DNA from 4 places in the Ectothiorhodospira shaposhnikovii genome. Region 3 is predicted to be linked to each of the others. Evidence: predicted binding sites of a transcription regulator. Region 3 holds the regulator's gene; each other region holds the start of a gene.
What was found. Region 3 encodes sigma-54, which starts transcription at its own class of promoters, with help from an activator protein. Its sites were predicted from a motif close to TGGCANGNTNCNTGCTT; they were not measured.
Positions count from the first base shown of each region.

Region 1: rsxA (electron transport complex subunit RsxA) is a predicted target of sigma-54. The motif match lies at 1,979-1,995, and genes of this name have one in related genera.
Region 2: cowN (N(2)-fixation sustaining protein CowN) is a predicted target of sigma-54. The motif match lies at 1,602-1,618, and genes of this name have one in related genera.
Region 4: nifB (nitrogenase cofactor biosynthesis protein NifB) is a predicted target of sigma-54. The motif match lies at 1,859-1,875, and genes of this name have one in related genera.

Region 1 covers NZ_CP178333.1:1,174,994-1,178,503, reverse strand. The annotation lists gene nifA (nif-specific transcriptional activator NifA) at 1-145, opposite strand, end outside; gene nifL (nitrogen fixation negative regulator NifL) at 165-1,739, opposite strand; gene rsxA (electron transport complex subunit RsxA) at 2,028-2,609, shown strand; gene ACLF6L_RS05365 (RnfABCDGE type electron transport complex subunit B) at 2,631-3,170, shown strand; gene rsxC (electron transport complex subunit RsxC) at 3,182-3,510, shown strand, end outside.
Region 2 covers NZ_CP178333.1:2,327,162-2,330,671, reverse strand. The annotation lists gene ACLF6L_RS10565 (MFS transporter) at 1-901, opposite strand, end outside; gene cowN (N(2)-fixation sustaining protein CowN) at 1,263-1,565, opposite strand; gene ACLF6L_RS10555 (valine--tRNA ligase) at 1,783-3,510, opposite strand, start outside.
Region 3 covers NZ_CP178333.1:660,472-663,981, forward strand. The annotation lists gene hprK (HPr(Ser) kinase/phosphatase) at 1-634, opposite strand, end outside; gene ACLF6L_RS02905 (PTS sugar transporter subunit IIA) at 631-1,104, opposite strand; gene hpf (ribosome hibernation-promoting factor, HPF/YfiA family) at 1,112-1,435, opposite strand; gene ACLF6L_RS02915 (RNA polymerase factor sigma-54) at 1,490-3,007, opposite strand; gene lptB (LPS export ABC transporter ATP-binding protein) at 3,174-3,510, opposite strand, start outside.
Region 4 covers NZ_CP178333.1:1,135,875-1,139,384, forward strand. The annotation lists gene ACLF6L_RS05185 (FimV/HubP family polar landmark protein) at 1-182, shown strand, start outside; gene ACLF6L_RS05190 (CbiQ family ECF transporter T component) at 217-900, shown strand; gene truA (tRNA pseudouridine(38-40) synthase TruA) at 950-1,750, shown strand; gene nifB (nitrogenase cofactor biosynthesis protein NifB) at 1,931-3,448, shown strand.

The DNA of each region.
Region 1 (3,510 bases), 510 kb from region 3:
GCAGCACATGGAGCACGTCGGAGAGGATCTCGTGCAGATCCGCCGAACGGCTGAGCACCTGGCTCACCTGATAGAGGGCGTCCAGCTGCATCTCCACCAGGGCAGAGCGATGCCCGCCATTCTCTCTTACGGCTGAAGAAGACATTACCATGAGGCTTCCCTAGTCAGTTCGGGTCTTGTCGTCGTGCGGCGGTGGGGAACTGCAGTCGGATACGGCAACCTTCATGGCAGCCGGGATCGATCTCGATCAGGCCGGCATGCTGGTTCACCACCTCCTGAACCATGGGCAACCCCATCCCGGCACGGCCGGAACGGCCCTTGGTACTGACAAAGGGCTCGAACACCCGCAGGCGCAGATGCTCGGGAATGCCCGGACCGGAATCCTGGATGGTCACATGCACCGCATCCCCTCGGGACTCAGTGAGGATGCGGATCTCCCGACGGCCGTCGGTGGCGCCGTCCAGGGCATCCAGGGCGTTGTCCACCAGTTGCTTGAACATACCCCGCAGTCGTCCTTCCCGACCCAGCACACAGGGCAGCACCGGCGCCGGCTGCCAGTCCACCACCACCCCGGCAGCCAGCAGACGTCGGGTGGAAAGCCCCAACACCTCACGCAGCAGGGCATTGATGTTGACCGGCGCCACCGGCTCATCCCGCTCCTCGGGCATGGAGTCTTCCAGGGTCTGCAGGGCCCGACGACCGGCGTCCAGGGCCTCCTGCAACACGTTCAGCAAGGGATCGGCACCGCCCTCCCCCTGACGCCGACGCGCCAGTAGCTGGGTGGCGGCGGCGATCATGTTGACCGGCCCCTGCATCTGGTAAATGGCGCCGGCCAAGGTCTCGCGCATGCTCTCCACCAGCTCGCTCTCCGCGGTCAGGGCACGCAGGGCATTCATGCGCATCTCTTCCTGCTGGCGACGGATCTCGGTGACCTCCTTGGCCACCAGCACCAGGTAACTGGCCTTGCGGGCCTCGAAAAACGAATCCGCACTGGTGTCGCGCTCCTTGAACCAGGTGCCGGAACAGGAAAACCAGCGAGGGGCACGGCCACCACCCGGATCGAACTGCACCTCCCGGTCGACGAAGCCTTCCCCGGTGCTGCGGGCGGTCTCGAAGGCATCGCCCATGCTCTCGGCCAGGGCGGTGAGAAATTCCCGGGCCGGCTCGCGCCCGCCCATGTCGCCGGCCAGTTGCTTGTATGCCTGATTGCCCAACACCACCTGACCGGCCTCGTCCAGCAGGGCGATGGCCACCGGTTCCGCATCCACCACCGACTCGATCAGGGCCTTCTGGTTGCGCACCTGCTGCTCCAGCCGGTGCATCTCGGTCACATCCCGGTGCATGCCCAGGTAATGGCTGAGCTGACCCTGGCCATCCAGCACCGGGGCAATGCTCAATTCCGCCAGGTAGCGGCTACCGTCCTTGCGGCGGTTGACCAGCACCCCGGACCAGGGTTTGAGCTGGCGCAACCGTCCCCAGAGGGTCTCGTAGACCAGACTTGGAGTATGACGATCCGACAGAATGGATTCGTTGCGCCCGACCACCTCTGCCACACCGTAACCGGTCACCCGTTCAAAGGCCGGATTGGCATAGAGGATGTTGGCCCGGGTATCGGTGATGGAAATGGCCACCGAGGACTGCTCCACCGCTTCAAAGAACAGGCGCGCCGGCAACACCCCCTCCGGGGTCAGGATGGTATCGGCCAGGCCCGCGACGGCGGGTTGATCGGGTCGGCTCATGGAGGTGTGTCTCCCGGGTGAGTTGGGCTGGGTTCCTGATAAACACACTGCAACATCCAGGCCAATACAAAAGGTCCGGTCTTTCCCCGAGCGAGACAGCCATGCATTGTCGCCTTCCCGACAGAACCCACATCACCCGGCCCACGCTGTCACGATCCGCACAGAGCAATACGCACCAGCACGGTGCAATTCCCCACAAGACCCCTGGATTCATGCGCCTTCATCGTGCATGAGGCGGCTGGCACACAAGATGCAATTCCTTCGTCAACCGAACCGAAGGAACCGACCGTGACCGAGTTCATGCTGCTGCTGGTGGGCACCGCCCTGGTCAACAACGTGGTGCTGGTGCAATTTTTGGGGCTGTGTCCCTTCATGGGTGTCTCCAACAAGCTGGACACGGCCCTGAGCATGGGGCTGGCCACCACCTTCGTGCTCACCCTGGCGTCCGTGGCCGGCTGGCTGCTGGAGTATTTCGTCCTGGCACCCCTGGACCTGGGCTTTCTGCGCATCCTGTCCTTCATCCTGGTGATCGCCGCCGTGGTGCAGTTCACCGAAATGGTCATCCGCAAGACCAGTGCCGCCCTCTATCAGGTGCTGGGGATTTTCCTGCCCCTGATCACCACCAACTGCGCGGTGCTGGGGGTGGCCCTGCTCAATGTGCAGGAAGGCCACGGCTTTTTGCAGAGCGTGACCTTCGGCCTGGGCGCGGCCCTGGGCTTCACCCTGGTGATGGTGATCTTCGCCGCCCTGCGGGAACGCCTGGCCATCAGCAACGTACCGGCCGCCTTTGCCGGCGCCCCCATTGGCTTCATCGTCGCCGGTCTGCTGTCCCTGGCCTTCATGGGTTTTGCCGGACTCAACTTCGCCTGACCGCGACAGGAGGAATTTCCGATGGAACCATCCCTGCTTTCCGCGATTTTCATCCTCACCACCATGGGCCTGCTCCTGGGCTACGGTCTAGGCATGGCCGCCAAATACCTGCGGGTGGATAAGGACCCCCTGGTGGACGAAATCGAGGCCCTGCTGCCCGGCACCAACTGCGGTCAGTGCGGCCTGCCCGGCTGCCCCAGTGCCGCCCAGGCCCTGGCGTCCCGGGAGGCCCCCGTCACCCTGTGTCCGCCGGGCGGCAAGCTCCTGGCCCAGCAACTGGCCGACAAACTGGACATCACCGTGGACCTGTCCGCCATGGGTGAGGAAGTCCCCGCCTTTGCGGTGATCGATCCCGATCAGTGCAACGGCTGCACCCGGTGTTACAAGGTCTGCGCCACCGACGCCATCATGGGCGCCAACCGGCAGATCCATACGGTCTTCGTCGAGGCCTGCAACGGCTGCGGCAAATGCGTGGAGGTCTGCCCCACCCAGGGTCTGAGCCTGGTGCCGGAAGCCCCCAGCCTGCGTCGCTGGCACTGGCCCAAACCCAAATCGGCCTGAAGGTGCTCCCCATGTTCTCTTTCATGCGCAAGCGGCCCGTCTTCCAGGGCGGCGTCCATCCCGATGATCGCAAGCAGGCCACCAGCGGACTGCCCATCGAACCCCTGCCCCTGCCGACACGGCTCTATCTGCCGGTACAGCAACATATCGGTGCCGCCGCCCGCCCGGTGGTCAAGGCCGGCGACACCGTCCTCAAGGGCCAGATGATCGCCCGCGGCGACGGCGCCGTGTCGGCGGCCGTGCATGCGCCCACCTCGGGCCGGATCCTGGCGGTGGAACCCCATCCCGCCCCCCATCCCAGCGGCCTGCCGGTGGAGACCATCGTCATCGAACCGGACGG
Region 2 (3,510 bases), 1.7 Mb from region 3:
GGGGGATCACCATGCGGGTTTCGGGATAGGCCATGAAGAACAGACAGATCAGGCTGGACCACATGACCCACCAGGTGACCCGGTGGGGACCGAAACGGTCGGAAAGCCAGCCTCCGGCGGCCCGTATTACCCCGGAGGGCAGCACGAAGATGGCCGCCAGCAGGGCGGCCAGTTGGATCCCGACGCCGTATTCACTGATGTAGTAGCGGGTCATCCACAGCGATACACCCACATAGCCACCGAAAACCAGGGAGTAGTACTGGCAGTACTTCCAGACCTTGGGATCCTTGAGTGCGGAGAGCTGTTCACGGATGGTGATGGTCTTGGGGGCCAGGTGTTCCCTGGGTTCCCGGTAGGTGAGCAGCCAGTAGAGCAGGGCCATGATGGTCATCAAGATCGCGTAGACCTTGGGCACCATGGTCCAGCCGTAGATCACCACCAGGGTCGGGGCCACAAATTTGGTCACCGCGGCACCGGCGTTGCCGGCACCGAAGATGCCCATCGCAAACCCTTGGTGTCGACGGTCGAACCAGCGGGCGGTGGCGGAGATGCCCACCGCAAAGGAGCCGCCGGCCACGCCCACGAACAGCCCGGCAACGAGCATGGCCCAATATTGCTCCAGGGTGGACACTATCCATACTGGAACAATGGTGGACAGCATGAGCAGGGTGAACACGATCCGCCCACCGAAGCGGTCGGTGAGCATGCCCAGGGGCAGGCGGATCAGGGCACCGGTGAGGATGGGAGTAGCCACCAGAATGCCGAACTGCGTGTCGGTCAGTCCCAGTTCCTGCTGGATGGGGACACCGATCACCGAGAACATGGTCCACACCGCGAAGCACACGGTGAAGGCCATGGTATTCATGGTGACGGCGGAGATCTGCTGTCGAGACAAGGCCATGGAGCACCCCTCATCCATGAACCATCGGGCGCGGAAACGGCATCCGCGGGGAAGAGGCTTGCAGGCGCCATAAGCTCATGACGCTGTGTCATATAGGCTAGATGCCCCAGGTACTGTTTCAAGGGCGATCGGGATTCCCCGTGCGGAGAGATTGCCCTGAATCAACTCAGTATGCTTTTGTCTTGAAAATGGTTTTTCGTGTTCTAGAATCCTTGGCTGGGCTTGCCTTCATATGAGGTGACGAAAAGACAGCCTCTCAAAGAGCGCGGGGGGACGGGGTATCGGCGCAGGTGTTTTTCCAGGCAGGCCTGCAGTCTATACGATCTTGAACTCCTGACCTTTCCGGGAGGGCAGGGATGTTTCAGCAGCAGGCCTCCTCCACCCAGGTGAGCAGGGCCTGGGCGTCTTCATCGCCGCATGCCTCGAACAGTTCGCGGATCTGGTTGATGTTGGCGTGGATCAGGAACAGGTCGTCCGGTTTGGGGCCGGATTTCGGGTTGCGTTTGCCCAGGAAGTAGTCCCAGAAGGGAGACTGTTGGGCCGGATCGGCGGTGTATTCCTCGATCAGGCTCATGACCCGGCGGGCGTTGCCGTCGCAATCCAGGTCCTTGAAGCTGATGTAGCGGGCGTTGGCGGCGTCGGGGTGGAGATTGGGACGGGTCACGAACGGGCTCCTTGAATCGGTATTGTGCTGAGTATCAAGCAAGGAGCGAGCCAGTTTCTATGGATTTGTAAGTGCCTGTTAATATGACGGAATTGCCGGGGCAGGGCACAGGATGCGCGGGGGATTGTAGGGAATATGACAGGTTTTGGGCTTTTTGAGGCCCTCACCCCAGCCCCTCTCCCGCAGGCGGGAGAGGGGGTTTTTCGGCGCGACGGCCTCACAGCCGCCGGATCTTCTCCAGCTGGGTTTCCAGTTCCCGCAGGGTCGTTGCCATTTCGGCCACCCGCTCCCGCTCCTTGGCCACGACTTCGGCCGGGGCACGCTCCACGAAGCCCGCGTTGGCGAGCTTGCCCTCGCACTGGGCCAGGTTCTTCTGCACCTTGGCGATCTCCTTTTCCAGACGGGCGATTTCCGCGTCCTTGTCGATCAGGCCCGCCAGGGGGATCAAAAGGCGCATTTCACCCACCAGGGTCATGGCGGATTCCGGGGCCTCGGTGCCTTCCAGCCACTGTACCGACTCGGGCCTGGCCAGGAACCGGATGAAGCCCTGGTTGGCGGTGAAGCGGGCCTGGTCTTCCGGTTTCCAGTTGTCCAGCAGCACCGGCAGGGGCTTGCCGGGGGAGATGTCCATCTCGGCGCGGATGCGGCGCATGCCCAGGATGAAGGTCTTCACCCACTCGATTTCCTGTTCCGCGCCGGCATCCTTCAGGGCTTCCTCCACCACCGGGTAGGGGCGGTGCATGAGGGTGTCGCCGGTCACGCCGGCCAGCGGGGCCACCTGGCGCCAGATGGCCTCGGTGATGAAGGGCATCACCGGGTGCATCAGGCGCAGCAGGGTTTCCAGGACTTGCACCAGGGTACGGCGGGTGCCGCGGCGGGCGGCCTCGCTGCTGTCCTCGCCGGTGAGCACCGGCTTGCACAGCTCCAGGTACCAGTCGCAGTAGTCGTACCAGGTGAACTCGTACAGGGCCTTGGCCGCCAGGTCGAAGCGGTATTCCCCCAGTTGGCGATGGGTCTCGGCGATGGTGTCCTGCAGACGGGAGGTGATCCAGCGATCCGCCAGGGACAGTTCCACCGCGCCGCCGCAAAGGCCTGTGTCCTGGCCCTCGGTGTTCATGAGCACATAGCGGGCGGCGTTCCACAGCTTGTTGCAGAAGTTGCGGTAGCCTTCGATGCGGCCCAGGTCGAACTTGATGTCCCGGCCGCTGGAGGCCAGGGCCGCCAGGGTGAAGCGCAGGGCGTCGGTGCCAAACGCGGGGATGCCGTCGGGGAACTGTTTTTTGGTGGCCTGGGCGATGCGCTTTTCCATCTGCGGCTGCATCAGCCCGGTGGTGCGCTTGGCCAGCAGGTCTTCCAGGCTGATGCCGTCGATGAGGTCGATGGGGTCGAGCACGTTGCCCTTGGACTTGGACATCTTCTGGCCTTCCGCATCACGGATCAGGCCGGTGACGTAGACTTCCCGGAACGGCACGTCGCCCATGAACTTGAGGCCCATCATGATCATGCGGGCCACCCAGAAGAAGATGATGTCAAAGCCGGTGACCAGTACCGCAGTGGGGTAGAAAGTCTTGAGTTCCGGGGTCTGCTCCGGCCAGCCCAGGGTGGAGAAGGGCCACAGGGCGGAGCTGAACCAGGTATCCAGTACGTCCGGGTCCTGGGTCAGGCGTACCTCGTCCCCCAGCCGGTGCTTGCGGCGCACGGCGGCCTCGTCCTCGCCCACGTAGATGTTGCCGGCCTCGTCGTACCAGGCGGGGATGCGGTGACCCCACCAGATCTGGCGGGAGATGCACCAGTCCTCGATGTTGCGCATCCACTCGAAGTAGGTCTTGCTCCAGTTCTCGGGCACGAAGCGGATGCGGCCGTCCTCCACCGCCCGGATGGCGGGTTCGGCCAGGGGCGCGGCCTTCACGTACCACTGGTCGGTGAGGAAGGGTTCGATGACGGC
Region 3 (3,510 bases):
GTCCTCTGACCTCCAGGAAGTTTTCCAGCACCGGCGGGCAGGTGCCCCGCAGGATGTCCGGGGCAATGCGGGCAAATTCGGGTGCATCGTCAGCAATCAGACGGTGTCCGCGACTGATGAGTTCCAGGGCCAGCTCGCTCTTGCCGATGGCGCTTTCCCCCGTCAGCAGCACCCCGATGCCCAGCACTTCCATGAAGACACCGTGCAGGGTGATGGTCTCCGCCAGCTTGTCGCTGAAGAAATAGCGCAGGATATTGATGATTTCGTGGCTGTGCAGGGTGGTGGAGAGCAGGGGGACGGACTGCCTGTCCGCCAGGGCGCACAGTTCCGGCTGAACCGCCAGACCGTCGGTGACGATCAGGAGGGCCGCCGTGCCGTTCACCAGCTGTTCCAGGATGTCCCGCTGGGAGTTCTTGCGCAGGTTCCACAGATAGCGCATCTCGTCCGGACCCAGCACCTGGATCTGGTTGGGATGGATGATGTTCAGGTGTCCGACCAGTGAGGTACTGCCGTGAGGCGTGGCCTGGTGAGCGATCCGGCGTTCCCTGCCCTGATGACCGGCCACCCAGCGCAGGGCCAGGCGTTCTCCCATGGCCTCGACGACGTGATGGACGGTAAGGGGGGGCGTGGTCACGGTGAGTCTGGGCTTTCGGTATCCCAGTGGTGTACCAGGTCCAGCAGATCTTCCGGTCCTTTGGCGCTACGCAGTCGGGCCAGGGTCTCCGGATCGGAGAACATGCGCGCGAGCAATGCGAGGATCTGCAGGTGTTCGTCGGTACATTCGGTCGGCACCACCAGGGCAAACAGGATGTCCACCGGTTCGCTGTCCGGGGCGTCGTAGTCCACGCCCTTGCCCAGCTTGAGCAGGGCGGCACAGGCCTCGTCGGCTCCGGCCAGCCGGCCGTGGGGGATGGCGACGCCATGCCCCAGGCCGGTGCTGCCCAGGCGTTCCCGGGCCAGCAGGCTGTCGAAGATCTCTCCCTGGGTCAGCCTGGGCAGGTGGCTCGAAAGCATTTCACCCAGCATCTCCAGAGCGCGTTTCTTGCTGCTGACGTCCGGCAGACAGCAGACGCGCTCCGGAGCGAGAAGATCACCGATGTTCATGGATATCTCACCCGACGTGGTTGCGGTGGGAGCCTTCGGCGCGGTGATGGTCCTTGAGCTTCTCCTTGTGCTTGACCACCTGACGGTCCAGCTTGTCGACCAGGGCATCAATGGCTGCATACATGTCGGCATGGGTGGCGTCGGCAAAAATGGTGTTGCCGCTGACCAGCATGTTGGCTTCCGCCTTCTGCTGCAGTTTCTCCACGGTCAGGACCACGTGCACGTCGATGACGTTGTCGAAATGGCGCTCCAGGCGCTGGAACTTGTCATTGACATAGTCGCGCAGGGCGTCGGTCAGGTCCACGTGGTGACCGGTGAGGTTGATCTGCATGAGATGACTCCTTGGTTTGGAATGTGAAAGTGAAGCTGAGGCCTGGTTATGGATTCAGACGAGGCGCTTGCGTTCGTTGGATGGCGGGATCGCCATGGCCTCGCGATACTTGGCAACGGTGCGCCTCGCTACCTGGATGCCCCGATCCACCAGGATCTGGGCAATCTTGCTGTCACTCAGGGGCTTGCCCTGGGGTTCTTCGGCAATCAGTTTGCGAATCATGGCACGGATGGCCGTGGCGGAGCACTCACCGCCGTCGGACGTCCCCACATGGCTGGAGAAGAAATACTTGAATTCGTAAATCCCTCTTGGGGTGTGCATGTACTTCTGGGTGGTGACGCGGGAGATGGTGGATTCGTGCATCTCCAGTTGCTCGGCGATATCCCGCAGCACCAGGGGTTTCATGGCCTCGTCGCCGTGTTCCAGAAAGGCGCGTTGATGTTCCACGATGGCGGTGCCTACACGCAGCAGGGTCTCGTTGCGGCTTTGCAGGCTTTTGATGAACCAGCGGGCCTCCTGCAGGCTGTTGCGCAGATAGACATTGTCCTGGCTGGAATCGGCCCGACGCACAAAGCTGGCATAAAGTGGGTTGACCCGCAACCGGGGCGCGACTTCCGGATTCAGTTCCACCTGCCAGCATCCCTCGCGCTTGCGCACGAAGACGTCGGGAATGATGTATTCCGGTGCGCTGGAGCTGATCAGGGTGCCCGGGCGTGGGTTCAGGCTCTGGATCAGGGCGATCACCGCCTGCAATTCGCCGTCGGCCAGACCCAGTCGGCGCTGGACACCCTTGAAGTCGCGGGTGCCCAGGGCTTCCAGGTGATCACGCACCAGGGTCCTGGCCTCGGCCAGCCAGGGCGTCTCCGGCGCGAACTGCTCCAGTTGCAGCAGCAGGCACTCGGCAAGATCCCGTGCACCCACGCCCACGGGATCCAGGTGCTGGACCATGCGCAGCACGGCTTCCACCTCGTCCAGCTCCAGTTCCATCTCCTGGTCCTGGGCCAGGCCGGCGTGGATCTGCTCGATGGGTTCGGCCAGATAGCCGTCATCGTTGATGGCATCGATGATGGTCATGGCGATGACCTGGTCCCGCTCGCTCAGGGGCGACAGGTGAATCTGCCAGAGAAGGTGGTCACGCAGGTCTTCGCCGGGTGCACTCTGGTTCTCGAACAGGTCGCGACCGTCGTTGTCCATCTGGCCGCCGCCGGCGGTCGGCATGTCGTAGAGGTCTTCCCAGTTGCTGTCCACGGGCAGCTCCTCGGGAATGGTTTCCGAGGGTTCGCTGGTGTTGTCCCGTTCGGCGGGCTCGTCGAATTCTCGGCTCCCCGCATCCTTGTCGGCGTTGTCGGCGCCGGAGGTCATGCCTTCATGTTGGGTGTTTTCATCCATGCCGGTATCCAGGTCGGCATCCGCGCCTTCCAGGGCTTCCAGCATCGGGTTGGTCTCCAGCGTTTCCTGGATCTGGGCCTGAAGCTCCAATGTGGACAGCTGCAGCAGCCGGATGGCCTGCTGCAGCTGCGGTGTCATGGTAAGGCTCTGGCCGAGACGGAGCTGGACAGAAGGTTTCAGCATAGGATGTGGCGTGCCACCGGAATCGTCAGGCAGGAGTTGAAGGGTCCGGGCAGTATCGACGGTGCCTTGCCGCCACGTGCCGGGTCTGTCATCCGGATTATACGTCCTGGCACGAAAAATGTGACCCAGTGTGGGGAAACCATGCGTTGGCTCAAAAACTTTACTTTCATAGTCGGAAATGATCGCCCAGGTAGACCCGCCTGACCTGGGGGTCTGCCAGCACCACTTCCGGCGGCCCCTCGCTGATCAGGTGTCCGTCGCTCAGGATATAGGCGCGATTGCAGATGCCCAGGGTTTCACGGACGTTGTGATCGGTGATCAGTACCCCGATATTCCGGGAGACCAGATGGGTGATGATGCGCTGAATTTCGATCACGGAGATGGGGTCTACCCCGGCAAAGGGCTCATCAAGCAGGATGAAGGCCGGTTCGGTGGCCAGGGCGCGGGCGATTTCCACCCGCCGCCGCTCACCCCCCGAGAGGCTGATGCCCAGGCTCTCGCGG
Region 4 (3,510 bases), 480 kb from region 3:
CCCAGAGTCTGGAAGATGCCTTCGGCCTCGGCGATGAAGTCAGCACCAAGCTGGACCTGGCCCGCGCCTACATCGACATGGGCGACGCGGAAGGTGCCCGCGCCACCCTGGAAGAAGTTCTGGCGGAAGGTGATGCCCTGCAGCAGCAGGAGGCTCGGGAACTGCTGGATCAGATCCGCTGACCCTGCTCCGGCGTGATGTTGAGTGTCTGAGCGGATGCACCCGGCCCTGAAGATTCTGGGTGTCGTCCTGTTCATCCTGTGCGTGGCCCAGGCCGGCTGGGCCGTGCTGGCGGTGGGCGGTCTACTGGCCGCCGTCGCGCTGGCGGCCACCGGCGCCGAGGGCGTGGGGCGGTTCCTGGCGATGTCCCGCCGCCTCAAGTGGTTCTTTCTTTCCATCATCCTGATCTTTGGCTGGTTCACCCCCGGTACGCCGTTGCTGGAATGGATGGGGGCCTGGTCTCCGGGGCGGGAAGGTCTGGTGATGGGCCTGCAGCGGACCCTGGTGCTGGTACTGGCGGTGGCCGCCGTGGTCTGGTTACTGCATGTCACCTCGCGGGAATCCCTGGTCAAGGGGCTGTTGTGGCTCACCCGTCCCCTGGCGCCGCTGGGCCTGCCCCGGGAACGTTTCGCCGTGCGGCTGGTGCTGACCCTGGAGGCACTGCCCCAAGTCCGGATACTGGCCGCCGCCGGCCGTCCGGATACCGCGCCGCAAGGTCCCAAGGCGCGGCTTCAGGGGCTGGGGCAGCGGGCCACCGGTCTGTTTCGGGAGGTGCTGGAGCAGGCGGAGAAGGCGCCGCTGGAGCCCATTCGCCTGGATCCCGTGCCGCCACCGGGACCGGGTCAGTGGCTGTTGCTGTGCCTGATCCTGCTACCGCTGCTGCTGGCCGCCCTGCACTGATGCCGGGAACTGGTATCATCCCGCCTCCCATTCATGCCCCACGAATCCAATGAACGACACCCCCCGTCGACTGGCGATCGGACTTGAATACGACGGCTCCGGATTCCGGGGCTGGCAGCAGCAGAAGGATGGCCGCACCATCCAGCCCCTGGTGGAACGGGCGCTGGCCAAGGTGGCGGATCATCCCGTGCAGGTGACCTGTGCCGGCCGTACCGATGCCGGGGTGCATGCCACCTGTCAGATCGTGCATTTCGATACCACCGCCGACCGTCCGCCCCATGCCTGGCTGCTGGGCGGCAACAGCAATCTCACGCCGGAGATCAGTCTGCAGTGGGTCAGGCCCGTGGCACCGGATTTCCATGCCCGGTTCTCCGCTCGCTGGCGCCGTTATCGCTATGTCTTCCTGAACCGTTTGGCCCGTCCCGCCGTCCTGCGTGGGCGGGTGACCTGGTATCACCGTCCCCTGGCGGCGGAGCCCATGCACGAGGCGGCCCAGCATCTGCTGGGCGAACATGATTTCAGCAGTTTCCGTGCCCTGGGTTGTCAGGCCCGTCATCCCATCCGGGAGGTGCAGTCGGTGTCGGTGACCCGCGATGGGGATTTCATCTATCTGGATATTCGGGCCAATGCCTTTTTGCATCACATGGTGCGCAATATCGCCGGCGCCCTCATGTGCGTGGGTCGAGGCGAGCGGCCCAGTGACTGGTTGGCGGAACTGCGGGAAGCCCGGGATCGCAGCCAGGGCGGGGTGACGGCGCCGCCGGACGGCCTGTATCTGGTTCAGGTGGGGTATGACGCGCAGTTCGACCTGCGCCCGGAGGCGGTCATTCCCCGCTACGGCTTCGTTTAGCCGGTGGCTGTGACTTTCCCGACATTTCCCTGTGGCAAGCCCCACATTCTCCCTGGGTGATCTTTTTTTTATCCATTAAAAACAGACAAATACCACCCATTAAAGGCCGGGCACAGGTCTTGCATGCCTCCAGGAAAACCAAGTCAATCCCGCTGCGGCGGGCACCCTGGGAGGATTGTGATGGACCCAAAGCCCGACAGAATCATTCAAATCCCCGTCACCGTCCAGGGCGGGTGCGCCAGCACCAAGCCCAGTTCCGGTTGCGGCGACAGCCACGGTCGGAAACCCGGACTGCCCGCCCACATCCAGGCCAAGATCCAGGATCACCCCTGCTACTCGGAAGAGGCCCATCACCACTTTGCCCGCATGCATCTGGCGGTGGCTCCGGCCTGCAACATCCAGTGTCATTACTGCAACCGCAAGTACGACTGCTCCAACGAGTCCCGTCCCGGCGTGGTGTCCGAGGTCCTCAAGCCGGCTCAGGCCATCCACAAGGCCCTGACCGTCGCGGCTTCCATCCCCGAGATGACCGTGGTGGGCATCGCCGGACCCGGTGACGCCCTGGCCAACCCAACCCGCACCTTTGCCACCTTCCGGGGCATCCGGGAGCAGGACCCCGGCATCAAGCTTTGCCTGTCCACCAACGGCCTGGCACTGCCCCAGCATGTGGATGAGCTGGTCGCGCTGGGCGTGGATCATGTCACCATCACCATCAACAGCATCGACCCGGAGATCGGCGCCCGCATCCATCCCTGGGTGCTGTGGGAGCGTCGCCGGGTGTTCGGCCGAGAAGGGGCGCGGATTCTGATCAGCCAGCAGCAGAAAGGCCTGGAAATGCTGGTGGAGCGGGGCGTTCTGGTGAAGGTCAACTCGGTGATGATTCCGGGTATCAACGATCACCATCTCAAGGATGTCTCCCGCAGGGTCAAGGAGAAGGGCGCCTTCCTGCACAACGTCATGCCCCTGATCTCCGACCCGGCCCACGGCACCTATTTCGGCCTCAACGGTCAGCGCGGACCCACCGAGGCGGAACTGTCCGCCCTGCGGGATGCGTGCGAGGGCGACATGAACATGATGCGCCATTGCCGCCAGTGCCGTGCCGACGCAGTGGGCATGCTGGGCGAGGATCGGGGCGAGGCATTTAGCCTGGCGCGCATTGATCAGGACCTGCCGGACTACGACGCGGTCCGTGAACGTCGGGATCAGGTCCAGGCGGCGATCAGGGAACGCATGGCGGCGCGCAAGCGCCAGGGAGGCACTGTGACTTCAATACCTTCGGCCGGATCCGCCGCACAACCGCCCGCCCGCCCGGTGCTGATGGCGGTGGCCACCAAGGGCGGCGGCCTGGTCAATCAGCATTTCGGCTATGCCCGGGAGTTTTTGATTTACAAGGCCACGCCGGAAGGGGTTCGGTTCGAGGGGCACCGGCGGGCGGATCTGTACTGCGCCGGACCGGAGGCCTGCAATGACCGGGCCCAGGTGCTGGCCAGCACGGTGCGGGCCCTGGAGGACTGCGAGGTGCTGCTCTGTGCCCGTATCGGCATTGAACCCTGGTCGGTACTTGAGGCGGCCGGGATCATGCCCAACGGCGAGCACGCCATGGCCCCCATCGAGGATGCGGTGATGGCCGTGTACCGAGAGATGATGGCTGCCGGGCGCCTGGACATGGCCGCGGAAGAGGCTACGCAGTGCGCGTGACGCAGCCTGCAAACCCCAGGCGGTCGACGACAGGCAACATGAGGACATACCCATGCCACTGA